DNA from 3 places in the Streptomyces sp. NPDC048111 genome. Region 2 is predicted to be linked to each of the others. Evidence: riboswitches for the same ligand, from Rfam matches in the RefSeq annotation. Region 2 holds a riboswitch; each other region holds the start of a gene.
What was found. A riboswitch is a leader RNA that binds a small molecule or an ion and turns the genes downstream of it on or off. The one in region 2 is predicted to bind cyclic di-AMP.
Positions count from the first base shown of each region.

Region 1 (4,261 bases), on a different contig from region 2:
GAGATTTCGAAGGGCAACACCATGGCTGAGCGCCGCGTCAACGTCGGCTGGGCCGAGGGCCTGCACGCCCGCCCCGCGTCCATCTTCGTCCGTGCCGCCACGGCTGCCGGAGTCCCCATGACCATCGCCAAGGCCGACGGCAACCCGGTCAACGCCGCGTCCATGCTCGCGGTGCTCGGCCTGGGTGCGCAGGGCGGCGAGGAGATCGTGCTGGCCTCCGACGCCGAGGGTGCGGACGCCGCGCTCGACCGGCTGGCCAAGCTGGTCGCCGAAGGTCTTGAGGAGCTTCCCGAGACCGTCTGATCCCGCTCCGGGCGGGCCCTCGGGGTCTGGTCGGTGTCAGGACCGCGTCTCCACGGGGGACCGCGGGGCCCGTCTGGGCCCGGCGGTCCTTCTGTCTTTTGCGCCCTCCCGGGGCGTTCGGGAGCCTCCCCCCCCAAGACCTCGGCCGTCTGCGGGCCGTGGTCGCTTCTTGCGCCGTTCCCCGCGCCCCTCGAACCCGCTCTCGCCCGCGGACCGTGCTCGCTGCTCGCGCCGTTCCCCGCGCCCCTTAAACCCCCTTTCGCCCGCGGGCCGTGGGCGCTGCTCGCGCCGTTCCCCGCGCCCCCAAAACCCCCTCCCGCCCGCGGACCGTGCTCGCTCCAAAACCTCGGCCGTCTCTGCGGGACGACATTTTCGTTCTTGAGCGGAAGCGGCCGGCGCCGCCGCATTCCGAAAAGTGGGCCGCTGAATTCCCTGGGGCCACGGTCGCTCGGGCTCTGCTCTTTTCTTCGTATACGGCCGGCACGTCAAACGCGGGCGTCCGCCGTGTTGTCGTCGTGTTGCGAAGTCCTCACGGCCGGTGCGGGGCGCAGCCGGTGGGCCGAAAAGGACCGTTCGGCGTGCCGGGCCGCGAGGGCTCGGGCCCGTTCGGCGTCGCCGCGGGTGACCGCGTCGGTGAGGGCGCCGCGCTCGGCCCACGTCTCGCGGGGTTCCCCCACCTCCACGGCGTACATCCACGCGGTCTTGTGCCGCAGCTGGGTGAGCAGGGCGATGAGGCCGGGGCTGGCGCAGGCCTGGGCGAGGGTCTCGTGGAACCAGCCGTCGAGGGACCGCAGATCCTCCTCCTGGCCGCGCCGCACCCGTTCCTGACCCAGCCTCACCAGGCCGTGCAGGACCTTGAGTTGAGCCGCGGTGCGCCGGCGGGCCGCCCGCGCGGCGGCCAACGGCTCCAGCAGGGCGCGCAGTTCGAGGAGATCGGCCGCCTCCGTCTCGCTCGGCTCGGCCACCCAGGCGCCGGCGTGCCTGCGGGTGGTCACGAACCCCTCCGACTCCAGCGTGCGCAGGGCCTCGCGGACCGGTACGCGCGAGACGCCGTAACGGCGGGCCAGGAGTTCCTCGGTGAGCCGGACGCCCCGTTCGTGCACTCCCGCGACGATGTCGTCGCGTATGGCCGTGCATACCGAATGCGCGGGAATACGCATGGCGAACCTCCGTCTTGAATCCGCGAAGGGCGGTCGTCCGACGCCTGGTCCGGTGACTTTAGGGCAGCCCGTGTTAATTCCGGATGACGGATCCGGGCGAGGAATACCTTCCGGCCAACGCGAAGGCCCCCGGCGGCGTGCCGGGGGCCTTCGGTGTGCGCGGGGGACGCGTCAGACGGTGACGCCGTGCGAGCGCAGGTAGGCGATCGGGTCGATGTCCGAGCCGTAGTCCGGGCCGGTGCGGGCCTCGAAGTGGAGGTGCGGGCCGGTGGTGTTGCCGGTGTTGCCCGAGAGGGCGATCTGCTGGCCCGGCTCCACGGTCTGACCGACGGAGACCTGGATGACCGAGAGGTGGCCGTACTGCGTGTAGGTGCCGTCGTGCATCCGGATGACGATGTTGTTGCCGTAGGCGCCACCGTCGCCGGCCTCGACCACGGTGCCCAGACCCACGGCGTGCACCGAGGTGCCGATCCCCGCGTGGAAGTCGATGCCGGTGTGGCTGCCGGAGGACCACAGGGATCCGCCGGTCTTGTAGCCGGTGGACACATAGCTGCCGGAGATCGGCGCGACGAAGCTGTTGAGGCGCTTGCGCTCGGCCTCGCGTGCGGCGCGCTCCCTGGCCTCGCGGGCCTCCTTGACGCGCTGCTCGGCCGCGCGCTTGGCGGCGGCCTCGGCCGCGGCCTTCGCCTCGGCCTTCACGGCGGCCTGCTTCTGCGCGTCGGCCTGGGCGCCGAGCTGATCGGCGAGGGAGTCGCCGATGACGATGGCCTGGGTCAGACCAGTGTCGGTCGCGGGGGCCGGGGCGGCGACGGCCGGGGAGGCGAGGGTGCCCACGACGCCGGCGGTGGCGAGGGTGGCGATGCCCGCGATGTTCGCGCTGCGGCGCGTCATACGGCTGGGCGCGCGATGCTTCCCGGTGGCACGGGTGAACGCCATGAAGTGGCGGTGTCCTTTCCTTCCATCTCGCCTACCGGGTTAGCTGACGGGTTCGGAGCAGGAAGGTCTCCTACGGGCTCCTCCGCGGGCGGAGGCGTCCGATTCACCCCAGGGACTGAATGGGTCCCCGGCTCCCCTGGCTCGCGCCGTACGGGGACTCGGCGATCACTGTCCGGTGCCGCGGCTGCGACGGTCGAGACGGACAGCGGGACTGACGCTAAACGGCTGATCTTTCAATCACCAAACAGACGCCACTTTTTGTAGCGCACGCCACATGACAGACAGGCAACCTCCCCAATAAACCGGACATACGGGAGGACCCCGGCGGCGCATCCGCCACCGGGGTCCCCTTCGTCCTGTCCGGCCCGGGCGCCCCGACGGGCTCCCGCGGCCCCAATCAGCCGGTGACGACGCTCACTTCACCGATGCCGAGCGCCCGCACCGGCTCGGCGATCTGCGCCGCGTCGCCCACCAGGACCGTCACCAGCCGGTCGGCCGGGAAGGCGTTGACGACCGCGGCCGTCGCCTCCACGGTGCCGGTCTCGGCGAGCTGGGCGTAGAGCTGGGCCTGGTAGTCGTCCGGCAGGAACTGCTCGACCTGGTCGGCCAGCGTGCCCGCGACGGCCGCCGCCGTCTCGTACTTGAGCGGGGCGACGCCCACCAGGTTCTGCACGGCCGTCTCGCGCTCGGCGTCCGTGAGGCCCTCGGCGGCCAGGGTGCGCAGCACCTTCCACAGGTCGTCGAGGGCGGGACCGGTGTTGGGGGTGTCGACCGAGCCGCTGATGGCCAGCATCGCGGCGCCGCCGTCGGGCCCCGAGCGCAGCACCTGGCCGAAGGAGCGCACGCCGTACGTGTAGCCCTTCTCCTCGCGCAGCACCCGGTCCAGACGGGAGGTCAGGGTGCCGCCCAGGCAGTACGTGCCGAGCACCTGGGCCGCCCAGACGCGGTCGTGGCGGTCGGGACCGATGCGGCCGATGAGCAGCTGGGTCTGGACGGCGCCGGGCCGGTCCACGATGACGACCCGGCCGGTGTCGTCGGCGGTGATCGGCGGGACGGGGCGCGGCTCGGCGGTGTCGCCGCTCCAGTCGCCCAGGGTCTCCGCGAGGATCGCGTCCAGGTCGGTGCCCGCGAGGTCGCCGACCACGACGGTGACGGTCGTGGCGGGGCGCACGTGCGCGTCGTAGAAGGCGCGCACCGCTGCCGCGTCGATGGCGGCGACGGTCTCCTCGGTGCCCTGGCGGGGCCGGGAGATGCGGGCGGCGGCCGGGAAGAGCTCCTTGGAGAGCTGCTTGGCCGCGCGGCGGGCCGGGTTGGCCTGCTCGTGCGGGATCTCGTCGAGCCGGTTGGCCACCAGGCGCTCGATCTCGGCGTCGGCGAACGCGGGGGCCCGCAGCGCCTCGGCGAGCAGCGAGAGCGCCTTGGGGAGCCGGGAGACGGGGACTTCGAGGGAGACCCGGACGCCGGGGTGGTCGGCGTGCGCGTCGAGGGTGGCGCCGCAGCGCTCCAGCTCGGCGGCGAACTCCTCGGCCGAGTGCTTGTCGGTGCCCTCGGTCAGCGCCCTCGCCATGATCGTGGCGACGCCGTCGAGGCCCTCCGGCTCGGCGTCCAGGGGCGCCGCGAGGAAGATCTCGACGGCCACGACCTGCTGTCCGGGCCGGTGGCAGCGCAGCACGGTCATGCCGTTGGCCAGCGTGCCGCGCTCGGGGGCCGGGAAGGCCCACGGGGTGGGGGTGCCGGCGGTCGGCTGCGGGTGGAACTCCATGGTCACGACAGCGTCCGTCACAGGCCCGCCCCTTCTTCCTCTTCGGTGCCCGCCTCGGAGGCCGCGGTGGGCTCGTACACCAGGACCGCCCGGTTGTCCG
Region 1 is NZ_JBIDBD010000004.1:121,124-125,384, reverse strand. Features, by position in the region: gene ACGF3I_RS10760 (HPr family phosphocarrier protein) at 22-303, shown strand; gene ACGF3I_RS10755 (GntR family transcriptional regulator) at 789-1,463, opposite strand; gene ACGF3I_RS10750 (M23 family metallopeptidase) at 1,635-2,399, opposite strand; cyclic di-AMP (ydaO/yuaA leader) riboswitch at 2,413-2,573, opposite strand; gene ACGF3I_RS10745 (M16 family metallopeptidase) at 2,797-4,161, opposite strand; gene ACGF3I_RS10740 (M16 family metallopeptidase) at 4,179-4,261, opposite strand, start outside.
Region 1: another riboswitch for cyclic di-AMP. It lies ahead of ACGF3I_RS10750 (M23 family metallopeptidase); the one in region 2 lies ahead of ACGF3I_RS01685 (transglycosylase SLT domain-containing protein).

Region 2 (4,261 bases):
GTCCGTCATCATGCTCACGCATCGCGGATCGTCGAGCACCGTGATCTCCACCCCGTGCTCGGCCAGCCACTCCTGTCCGCCCCGGAACGTCCGGTCCTCCCCCACGACGACGCGCGAGATGCCGAACTGCCGCACCAGACCGCTGCAGTACCAGCACGGGGACAGCGTGGTCACCATGGTCGTACCCCGGTATGAGCGCTGTCGGCCCGCGTGCCGGAACGCCGCGGTCTCCGCGTGCAGCGAGGGGTCGCCGTTCTGCACCCGCAAGTTGTGTCCCCGTCCGAGGACGGTGCCGTCCGGACCGTAGAGTGCCGCGCCGATCGGGATGCCGCCCTCGGCGAGGCCCGCCCGCGCCTCTTCGACGGCGGTCGCGAGCCACTGGGCGGCGAGTTGGTCGTCCATGGCGTGACGATACGCCCGCGCCGGGCCGTCCTCGGGTCAACTGGCCGCGCCTCAGGGCGCCTTGTTCTGGGAATCGTTGCGCGCCAGCGCCGCGAGGGCCGCCTCGTCGACGGACGCCGCGGGGCACAGCAGGGTGTCGAGCCGTCCCGCCGCGAGGATCTTCAGGTGCCAGGGCCGTACGCAGACCAGGCCCAGGTGGCCGCCGCGCTCGCGGATCCTGCGGTGGGCCCGGCAGAGCAGGGTGAGCACGGAGCAGTCGAAGAAGTCCACCGGCCGCAGATCCACGATCACGCGGGCACCGGCGGGCTGGGTGGCCGCGTCCAGATGGAGCCGCACATCGGGCGCGCTGGCCAGGTCGACGGTGCCGTGGACCTCGACGACGGTGAACCCGCGCATCAGGTAGGTGCGGGCGGTGCGGCTGCGGTCCGGCAGCAGCCCCGGCGGCAGGGGTACGGGAGCGAAGACGGACGGCTGAGTGGTGGATCCCATGGCAGCTCCCGGTCCAGAACTGACCCCCGCGGCGCGGGAGTACTCGGTAGTGGGACAGTCACCGTGGTTCCGGGGTGACGCACTAGCACCCTAGGAACAGCCGCGCATGCAGAAACGTGCAGCCAGCGATTTGTTCACTCCGGAGGGTGAACGAAAGTTGCGCCACCCCGGCTTGAGCACCCGGGAGCGGCAGCGTTGAGCACCTGGAGGCGGCGGCCCGGCGCGCGGCCGAACCCCCAAAAGGCAATGCCGCACGGTCAGTTGTGACCGTGCGGAGGCCGGCGATGAGCCGTGCTGTGGCCGGGCGCTCGCTCCCCGCCTCCGAGAGCGCCCGGCCACAGGGTCTGTCAGTAGGCCCCGAAGACGTTGTCGATCGAGCCGTAGGTCTTGGCCGCGTAGTTGCACGCGGCGGTGATGTTGGCGATCGGGTCGTAGAGGTCCGTGGACGTGCCCGGCACGTGGAAGGCGCTGAACGTGGGCTGGATCACCTGGAGGAGGCCCTTGGAGGGGGTTCCGGCCACGGCGTTGGAGTCCCAGTTGTTGATCGCCATCGGGTTGCCCGAGGACTCCCGCATGATGTTGCGGTAGATGCCGTCGTAGCTGCCCGGGATGCCGTGCTGGGCCATGATGTCGAGCGACTGCCTGATCCAGCCGTCCAGGTTGTTCGCGTACAACTTCGTCGAGGCCGGGGTGGCGAGCGTGGTCGTCCGCGCGGAGCGGTCGGCGCGGTCGGCCGAGGCGTCGCGGGCGGTGCTCGCGGCGGCGCCGCCGATGGTCAGCTTGAGGCCCGGGTGGATCAGCGCCGGGTTGCTGCCGATGACGCCCTGGTTGTCCTGGTACAGCTGCTTCCAGCCGCCGGTCACCTGGAGGGCGTCCGCGATCTTGGCGAGCGAGTCGCCGGCGGCGACGGAGTAGCTCGTGGGGGCGGCCTTCGCGGCCGTGACCGTCTTGGCCGCGGCGACGGCGGGGGCGGACGTGACCGCGGTGGCCGCGTGCGACGGGGCGGCGGAGGCCGTGGTCGCGCCGATCACCGGCATGGCCAGAACGGCGCCGCCGGTGCCCGCGACGGCGAGGCGGCGGGAGAACGCGCTGGACTTCGGACGGCGGTGCTTGCCCTTTGCAGGCATGGTGTTTTCCTCTCCGTCGCCTACGAGGTGAGCTGTCGGGTTCGGACGGGAGATGTCCGGCCGCGGCATGCGCGACTTCACCCCAGCCGTTCCGGAATCCGGTTCGGCGGCTTACCTGGGTCCCCCGCTCCTGCCGTACGTGTGTGGGAGGCTCCGGACGGCGGCAGGATTCGGCGTTCCTTCCGGATTGACGGTGAACGTAGACGAATAGGCCGAGCGGAAACAAGGCCGGAATTCATGCGGCGCACTCACGGATATAGATCAACTTGAATGGACAGCGGATCCGCACCCCACCGAAATCCCCAACTCGCTTTCGGGGAAACAGAACTGACGTCGACCGCCCTGGCCCGCCCCGCACGCCGCACGTGACCCAATTCACTCGCCCGCGGTGCAACCGAAGAGCCCTTCGACAAAAGAGGAGGGGTGTACTCATTACCCCCAATTAGGACATTACTGCGCCGCCGATCGAGCCCCACATAACCGCCCATTCAGGACACTTGGGCTGTCGGCCGTACGCCCCCGGAACCCGTCCGCGATCATGCTCACGGACCGCCCCGCACGGGGGGACGGCGGCAGAGAGGTGGAACAGTGATCCGAGACGGTGCGCGGTACGACGTCCTGGTGGTGGGGGGAACGGGGGTGGACACCGTCGTCCGGGTCGAATCCCTGCCCGTACCCCTGGCCGACTCCGTGCAGGTCGGCCCGATCGAGGAGTGGCCCGGCCACACGGGCGCGAACGTCGCCCTCGGGACGCGGGCGCTCGGCCTCGCGGTCGGCCTGCTCGACTGCATCGGCGAGGACGCGACCGGTGCGAGGGTGCGCGAGATGCTGGCGGCCGCAGACGTCGACTTCGCACCGCTGATCTCAGCGGCCGGCACCCGCCGCGCGGTGAACCTGGTGGCGGCGGACGGCCGCCGGATGTCCTTCTACGACGCCCGCGACCCGGCGGACCTGCGGATGCCGCCCGACTTCTACCTCCCTTGGCTGCGCCGGACCCGCCATGTCCATCTGTCCATCATGAATTTCTCCCGCTTCCTCTTCGACGACATCGAGGAACTCGGCGTTTCCGTCTCCACCGATCTGCACGACTGGGACGGACTGGCCGACCACCACCGGGAGTTCGCGCTCCGGGCCGACCTCGTCTTCCTCAGCTCGGCGGGCGCGGGGGACCGAACGCCCGCGCTGATGCGGGAGATCCTCCGCGAAGGACGCGCCGACACGGTCGTGGCCACCGCCGGGGCCGCGGGCTCCTACGTGCTGACCCGCGACGGCGGCGCCCACCCCCAGCACGTTCCGGCCGTCGCGCCGCCCGCTCCCGTCGTGGACACCAACGGCGCGGGCGACGCCTATGTCAGCGGCTTCCTGTACGGCCGGCTCGACGGCCGGGACGCCCTTGACTGCGGACGGCTCGGCGCGCTCGCGGGCGCCCACGCCTGCACGGCCCCGGCCGCCACCGATCCCCTGTCGCGGGACCGCCTCCTGGCGGCGGATCAATCCGCCTGAGAACGTTTCCGAGTTCGCACTGGACACGGCCCGAGCCTCTACCGCCCCAGCATCTGGGACCCCGTCAATTCCGTTCCACCATCCCCGTCAGAACGTGGCTGACGCGCTTGTCGACCCATCAGCCACACGCAACAGGAGAAAGAGCATGAACGACCACGCGGAATTCAAGGACATTCCTCCGACCACGCTCGCCGATCTCCTCGGCCGCGACCAGGTCATGGATATCGGCATTCGCCCTTTGTGGTCCCCGATTCCCCGGGTGGCCGGGCCCGCATTCACCGTTCGCTGTCCGCCCGGTGACAATCTCATGCTGCACGCGGCCATCCACCGGGCCGAGCCCGGGACGGTCGTCGTCGTGCAATCGGGCGACCTGGACTACGCGCTCGCCGGAGGCAACGTGTGCGCCGTGGCCCAGCGCCGGGGCATCGCGGCGTTCGTGCTCGACGGAGTGATCCGTGACCTCGCCGAGGTCCGCGAGGCGGGCTTCCCCGTGTTCGCCCGGGGCGTCCTCCCCATCCCCGGCACCAAGAAGGCCGTCACCCCGCTGGGCGAACCGGTGCGCTGCGGCGGGGTGCTCGTGCACCGGGGCGATGTGGTGGTGGCCGACGAGGAGGGCATCGTGGTCACCCCGCACGCGCGGGCTCAGCAGACCCTGCGCGACGCGCGGGCCAAGCTCGCCAAGGAGGCCACCGAGACCCTGGACGCGTGGGAAGAGGCGCACCGGGCCCGCATCGACAAGG
Region 2 is NZ_JBIDBD010000001.1:370,321-374,581, forward strand. Features, by position in the region: gene ACGF3I_RS01675 (nucleoside deaminase) at 1-402, opposite strand, end outside; gene ACGF3I_RS01680 (STAS domain-containing protein) at 454-891, opposite strand; gene ACGF3I_RS01685 (transglycosylase SLT domain-containing protein) at 1,239-2,018, opposite strand; cyclic di-AMP (ydaO/yuaA leader) riboswitch at 2,021-2,204, opposite strand; gene ACGF3I_RS01690 (carbohydrate kinase family protein) at 2,607-3,521, shown strand; gene ACGF3I_RS01695 (RraA family protein) at 3,667-4,261, shown strand, end outside.

Region 3 (4,261 bases), 570 kb from region 2:
GCCGGGGGGCGAGTGTGCAGGTCAGCGGCCTGCTCGATGGGCCGGGCGCTCGTGCTCCGCGCCCGCGCAGCAGGAGAGGTCCATCGGTTCACCGAAACGGATGACGTCCGCAATGCGCCCACGGAGCCCTGAGAAAACGGCGCGAGAATCCACGATCGCTCCCAGCGAAACAGCCCCTGAGCTGCGCCTTCCCGCCCCTTGCCGCAGCATCTCCGCCCAGAACACTCATGACGTTCTGTACGTCCTGTACATTTTCGACAGAGGCTTCCGCAGCTCCCCCCGCCCCGTCGAGGAGAGGAACGTCATGACCCATCGCCCCGCCGCCCGCCAGGTGCTCCCGCAGTTCGAGGAACGCACCTCGTCGGGCATCCGCACCCTCGATCCGTACTCCAAGCTCTACGACGAGCGGATCGTCTTCCTCGGCACCCCGGTCGACGACGCCTGTGCCAACGATGTGATGGCCCAGCTCATGCACCTGGAGCACGCGGATCCCGACCGGGACGTCTCGCTCTACATCAACTCCCCCGGCGGCTCGCTGACCGCGATGACCGCGATCCACGACACGATGCGTTTCATCACCTGTGACGTGCAGACGTTCTGCCTGGGTCAGGTGAGTTCGGTGGCCGCGGTGCTGCTCGCGGCCGGCACGCCCGGCAAGCGGGCGGTCCAGCCCGCCTCACGGGTGCTGCTCCAGCAGCCGGCTTTGGACGAGCCGCTGCGCGGCCAGCCCTCCGACCTGGCGATCCAGGCGGCCGAAGTCCTGCGCGGACGAACGCTGTTGACCGAACTCCTGGCGCGCTACACCGGCAGGACCGCCGCACAGGTCGCCGCCGACATCGAGCGGGACGTGGTGTTCGACGCCGCGGGCGCGGTGGCGTACGGGCTCGCCGACCACGTCCTCGAAAGCCGCAAGACCTCACTGCGCGGGCGGTGAAGCGCCGTGCTGCCACCGGAACTTCCGCCCTTGCCCGCGCTCACCCGCGCCGAGGGCGAGTTCATCGACCGCTATCTCGAAGTGGTCGACCAGTTGGGCCGGATCAATCCGGCGCACGGCCACGACACCTACGGGGCGCTGCGGGCGGCCCAGGCGCTGGTCGGCCGGGCGGCCGCGCTGCGGGACGCCCTCACGCTGATGCATCTGCGCGGTGAGACGCGGGTGCACGCCTCCACGCTGACCCGGGCGCTGCGGATTCTGGACGGGGAACGGCGGGCGGGGCGGCTCACGGTGCCTCCGCGGTCGGCCTCCTGAAGGGGTGTGAGACACCGGGACGCGCCCGACACGCTCAGGGAGTCCGCGAAACGGACCAGACGGGCTACCCCCGTTCGGCCCACGGGCCTATCCGTTCAGTGACCCCAATGAGCCGCTCACGACCTGTGGACGGGGTGCTGAATCGATCCTTCCGTTGCAGGTAAAGGGCTCATCTGACCCGTTTGCCGCAATGGGGTGCCGGCCGTGTCCACCCGTTCGGCCCAGAGGTGCGCAGGCTCACAGAAAGCCGTTTTGATCCGGAAATCCGACAGTCGGTGCGTGAAGATCCCTGAGACGACAAGCCCCCGCCATACCGGCGGGGCGGTCCGGGCGGACGCCGAGTCCTGCCGCCGTCCCGGACGTCTGGTCGACAGGAGTGGACCGGCAGGAGTGGAGGACCCGAGTACTTCGGGACGGTCGAGACCCGGCCGTCCCTCGGGGTGAAGCCGCGCAGGCGGCCGGGCGTCTTCGCCGGCCCGAACCCGACAGGTCATCCTTCGCAGGCGGTTTGACGAAGGGTTGCGCATGACCGCGCAGACACACGTCCCGTCCCTGGCGGCCCGTCTGGGCACCGTCTGCGCCCTCACGCTCGCCGTGACGGGTGCGACGTCCCTGGCTCCGGGCGGCCCGCTGGAGGCCAACGCCGCCGCCGTGGCCGCGAGGGCGCTCCATGTGGCGGCGTCGAAGAAGGGCTCGCCCTATCAGTACGGGGCCTCGGGGCCCTCCCGCTTCGACTGCTCCGGGCTCACGCTCTACTCGTTCAAGGAGGCGGGCCGCCGGCTGCCGCGCTCGGCGCAGCAGCAGTACAACAGCTCCCGGCACGTCAGCGCCTCCACCCGCAAGGCGGGCGACCTGGTGTTCTTCCACTCCGGCACGAGGGTGTACCACGTGGGGATCTACGCGGGGAAGGACCGGATCTGGCACTCCCCCAAGACCGGCACGGTCGTCCGTCTCGAACGGATCTGGAGCAACAGCGTCTGGTACGGGCGGGTCGGCTGAGGGGCGACGGGTCCGGCGGCGGCGGGGGCGGGGGCGGGTCCAGGGGCGACGGGCCCGCCTAGCCGCTCTGGACCGACACGGTCCACGGCAGGGCGATCCAGACCGTCTTGCCGCCGTCCGCGGTGGGCGCGACCGAGAGGCGCCCGCCGGACTCGGCCGCGAGCCAGCGGATGATGACCATGCCGCGCCCGTTGTCCTGCTGCACGGCCGCGGGCAATCGTTTCGGCCAGCGCGGATGGCTGTCGGTGACGCCGATCCGCAGCTCCTCCTCGCGTTCGAGATGGACGTCCACGGTGAAGGTGGGCGACTGGCCGAAGGTGTGCTGGACGGCGTTGGTGGCGAGTTCCGAGACGATGAGGCGGACCGTGTCGGCCGCCTCGGCGTCGGGCGGCAGGCCCCAGTCGGTGAGAATCCCGGCGACGTACCGCCGTGCCGCGGACACCGAGGCGGGATCGCTCGGCAGAGTGACGGTTGCTTCGAGGTGGTCTGCCATGGCGACGCTGTCCCTTTCCCACCCGGGCCGGCTGGTCACTCGTGGCGTCGAGCGCTCGCGACGACGGTGTCGGCCTCGGATTGTGCTTCGCGCCAGAGTGCCACTCATCGTGCCGGTCTCGGGTGCGATCCACCAAGATATGCATATATCTGTCGCTCAAAGCGGTGAACTCTGCGACGGCAGACCGTATTTGGGCCCACACTTACCCCTCGCCGGAGGCGAAGGAGGCGGTCATGGGCCAGGGACCGGCGGTGCGCAGACGCAAGCTCGGTGAGGAGCTGCGCAAGCTGCGCGACCGGGCGGGTTTCACCAGCGGGGAGGCGGCCCTGCTGGTCGGCTGGCACCAGTCGAAGGTGAGCCGGATCGAGACCGGGCGCAGCGGCGTGAAGCCGGCGGACGTGGCCCGGCTGCTCGACGCGTACGGGGTGAACGACCGGCAACTGCGGTCGCTGCTGGGGGCGTTGGCGGATTCGGCCGACGGTGACGGGGCCGGCTGGGCGCAGGCGTACCGGGGGCTGCTGCCGCCGCAGTACCGCGACTTCATCAGTCTGGAGTCGCAGGCGCGCACGGCGCGCACGCTGGAGACCTCGGTGGTCCCGGGCCTGTTGCAGACGCCGGCGTACGCGCGGGCGGTCACGCGGGCGGCGCTCGCGGGGCTGCCGCCGGACAAGGTCGACTCGCTCGTGGAGGTGCGGATCGCCCGCCAGGAGGTGCTGAGGGCCGATCCGCCCCTGGTGCTCAGCGCGGTGCTCGACGAGGCGGTCCTGCGCCGCGGGGTCGGTGGCCGTGCGGCGATGCGGGAGCAGTTGCGGCATCTGCTCGACGTCGCCGCCCTGCCCCATGTGCGGCTCCAGGTGATCCCGTTCCGGACGGGCGGCTATGTCGGCCTCACGGGGCCTTTCATGATGTTTTCGTTTCCGGCCATTTCTGATCTGGATGTGGTTGTTATCGACCACTTGACGAGTAGCCTCTACCTCGAACGGAGAGAAGACCTTGAGGCGTACAGTGCCGCGGTCCAGACCGTTCAGGCACTCGCGCTTTCCTCCGAGGACTCGTTGGATCTCATCGCCAGGACCGCCCGGGAAGGACCGGGCCAGTCCGTGGCGAGTGGGGAGGCATGATGGCCGCACACCCTGCGCACGTTCCTTCCAGCACTTCCCTCACCGGTGTCACGTGGTGGCGCAGCAGCCGCAGCGTGGGCATGAACAACTGTGTCGAGACGGCCCGGCTCAATGGCGAGCTACTGGCCGTGCGCGACTCCCAACGGATCGGCGGGCCCGCGCTGCTCTTCGGCGCCCCCGCCTGGCACCGCTTCATCTCCGCTGTCAGCAACGGGGATTGACGCACCGTCACACAATGGGCGCGGTCCGCAGGATCGCGCCCACCGCCCTGTCCACCTGCTGTTCCGTCAGATCGGCGCGCGCGGTGAGCCGGATCCGCGAGATGCCGTCCGGCACCGACGGCGGCCGGAAGCAGCCCACCACCAGACCGGCCGCACGGCAGTCCGCCGCCCAGGCCAC
Region 3 is NZ_JBIDBD010000001.1:940,517-944,777, forward strand. Features, by position in the region: gene ACGF3I_RS04160 (ATP-dependent Clp protease proteolytic subunit) at 305-934, shown strand; gene ACGF3I_RS04165 (hypothetical protein) at 941-1,249, shown strand; cyclic di-AMP (ydaO/yuaA leader) riboswitch at 1,575-1,770, shown strand; gene ACGF3I_RS04170 (C40 family peptidase) at 1,775-2,248, shown strand; gene ACGF3I_RS04175 (ATP-binding protein) at 2,307-2,741, opposite strand; gene ACGF3I_RS04180 (helix-turn-helix domain-containing protein) at 2,975-3,862, shown strand; gene ACGF3I_RS04185 (DUF397 domain-containing protein) at 3,862-4,083, shown strand; gene ACGF3I_RS04190 (8-amino-7-oxononanoate synthase) at 4,091-4,261, opposite strand, start outside.
Region 3: another riboswitch for cyclic di-AMP. It lies ahead of ACGF3I_RS04170 (C40 family peptidase); the one in region 2 lies ahead of ACGF3I_RS01685 (transglycosylase SLT domain-containing protein).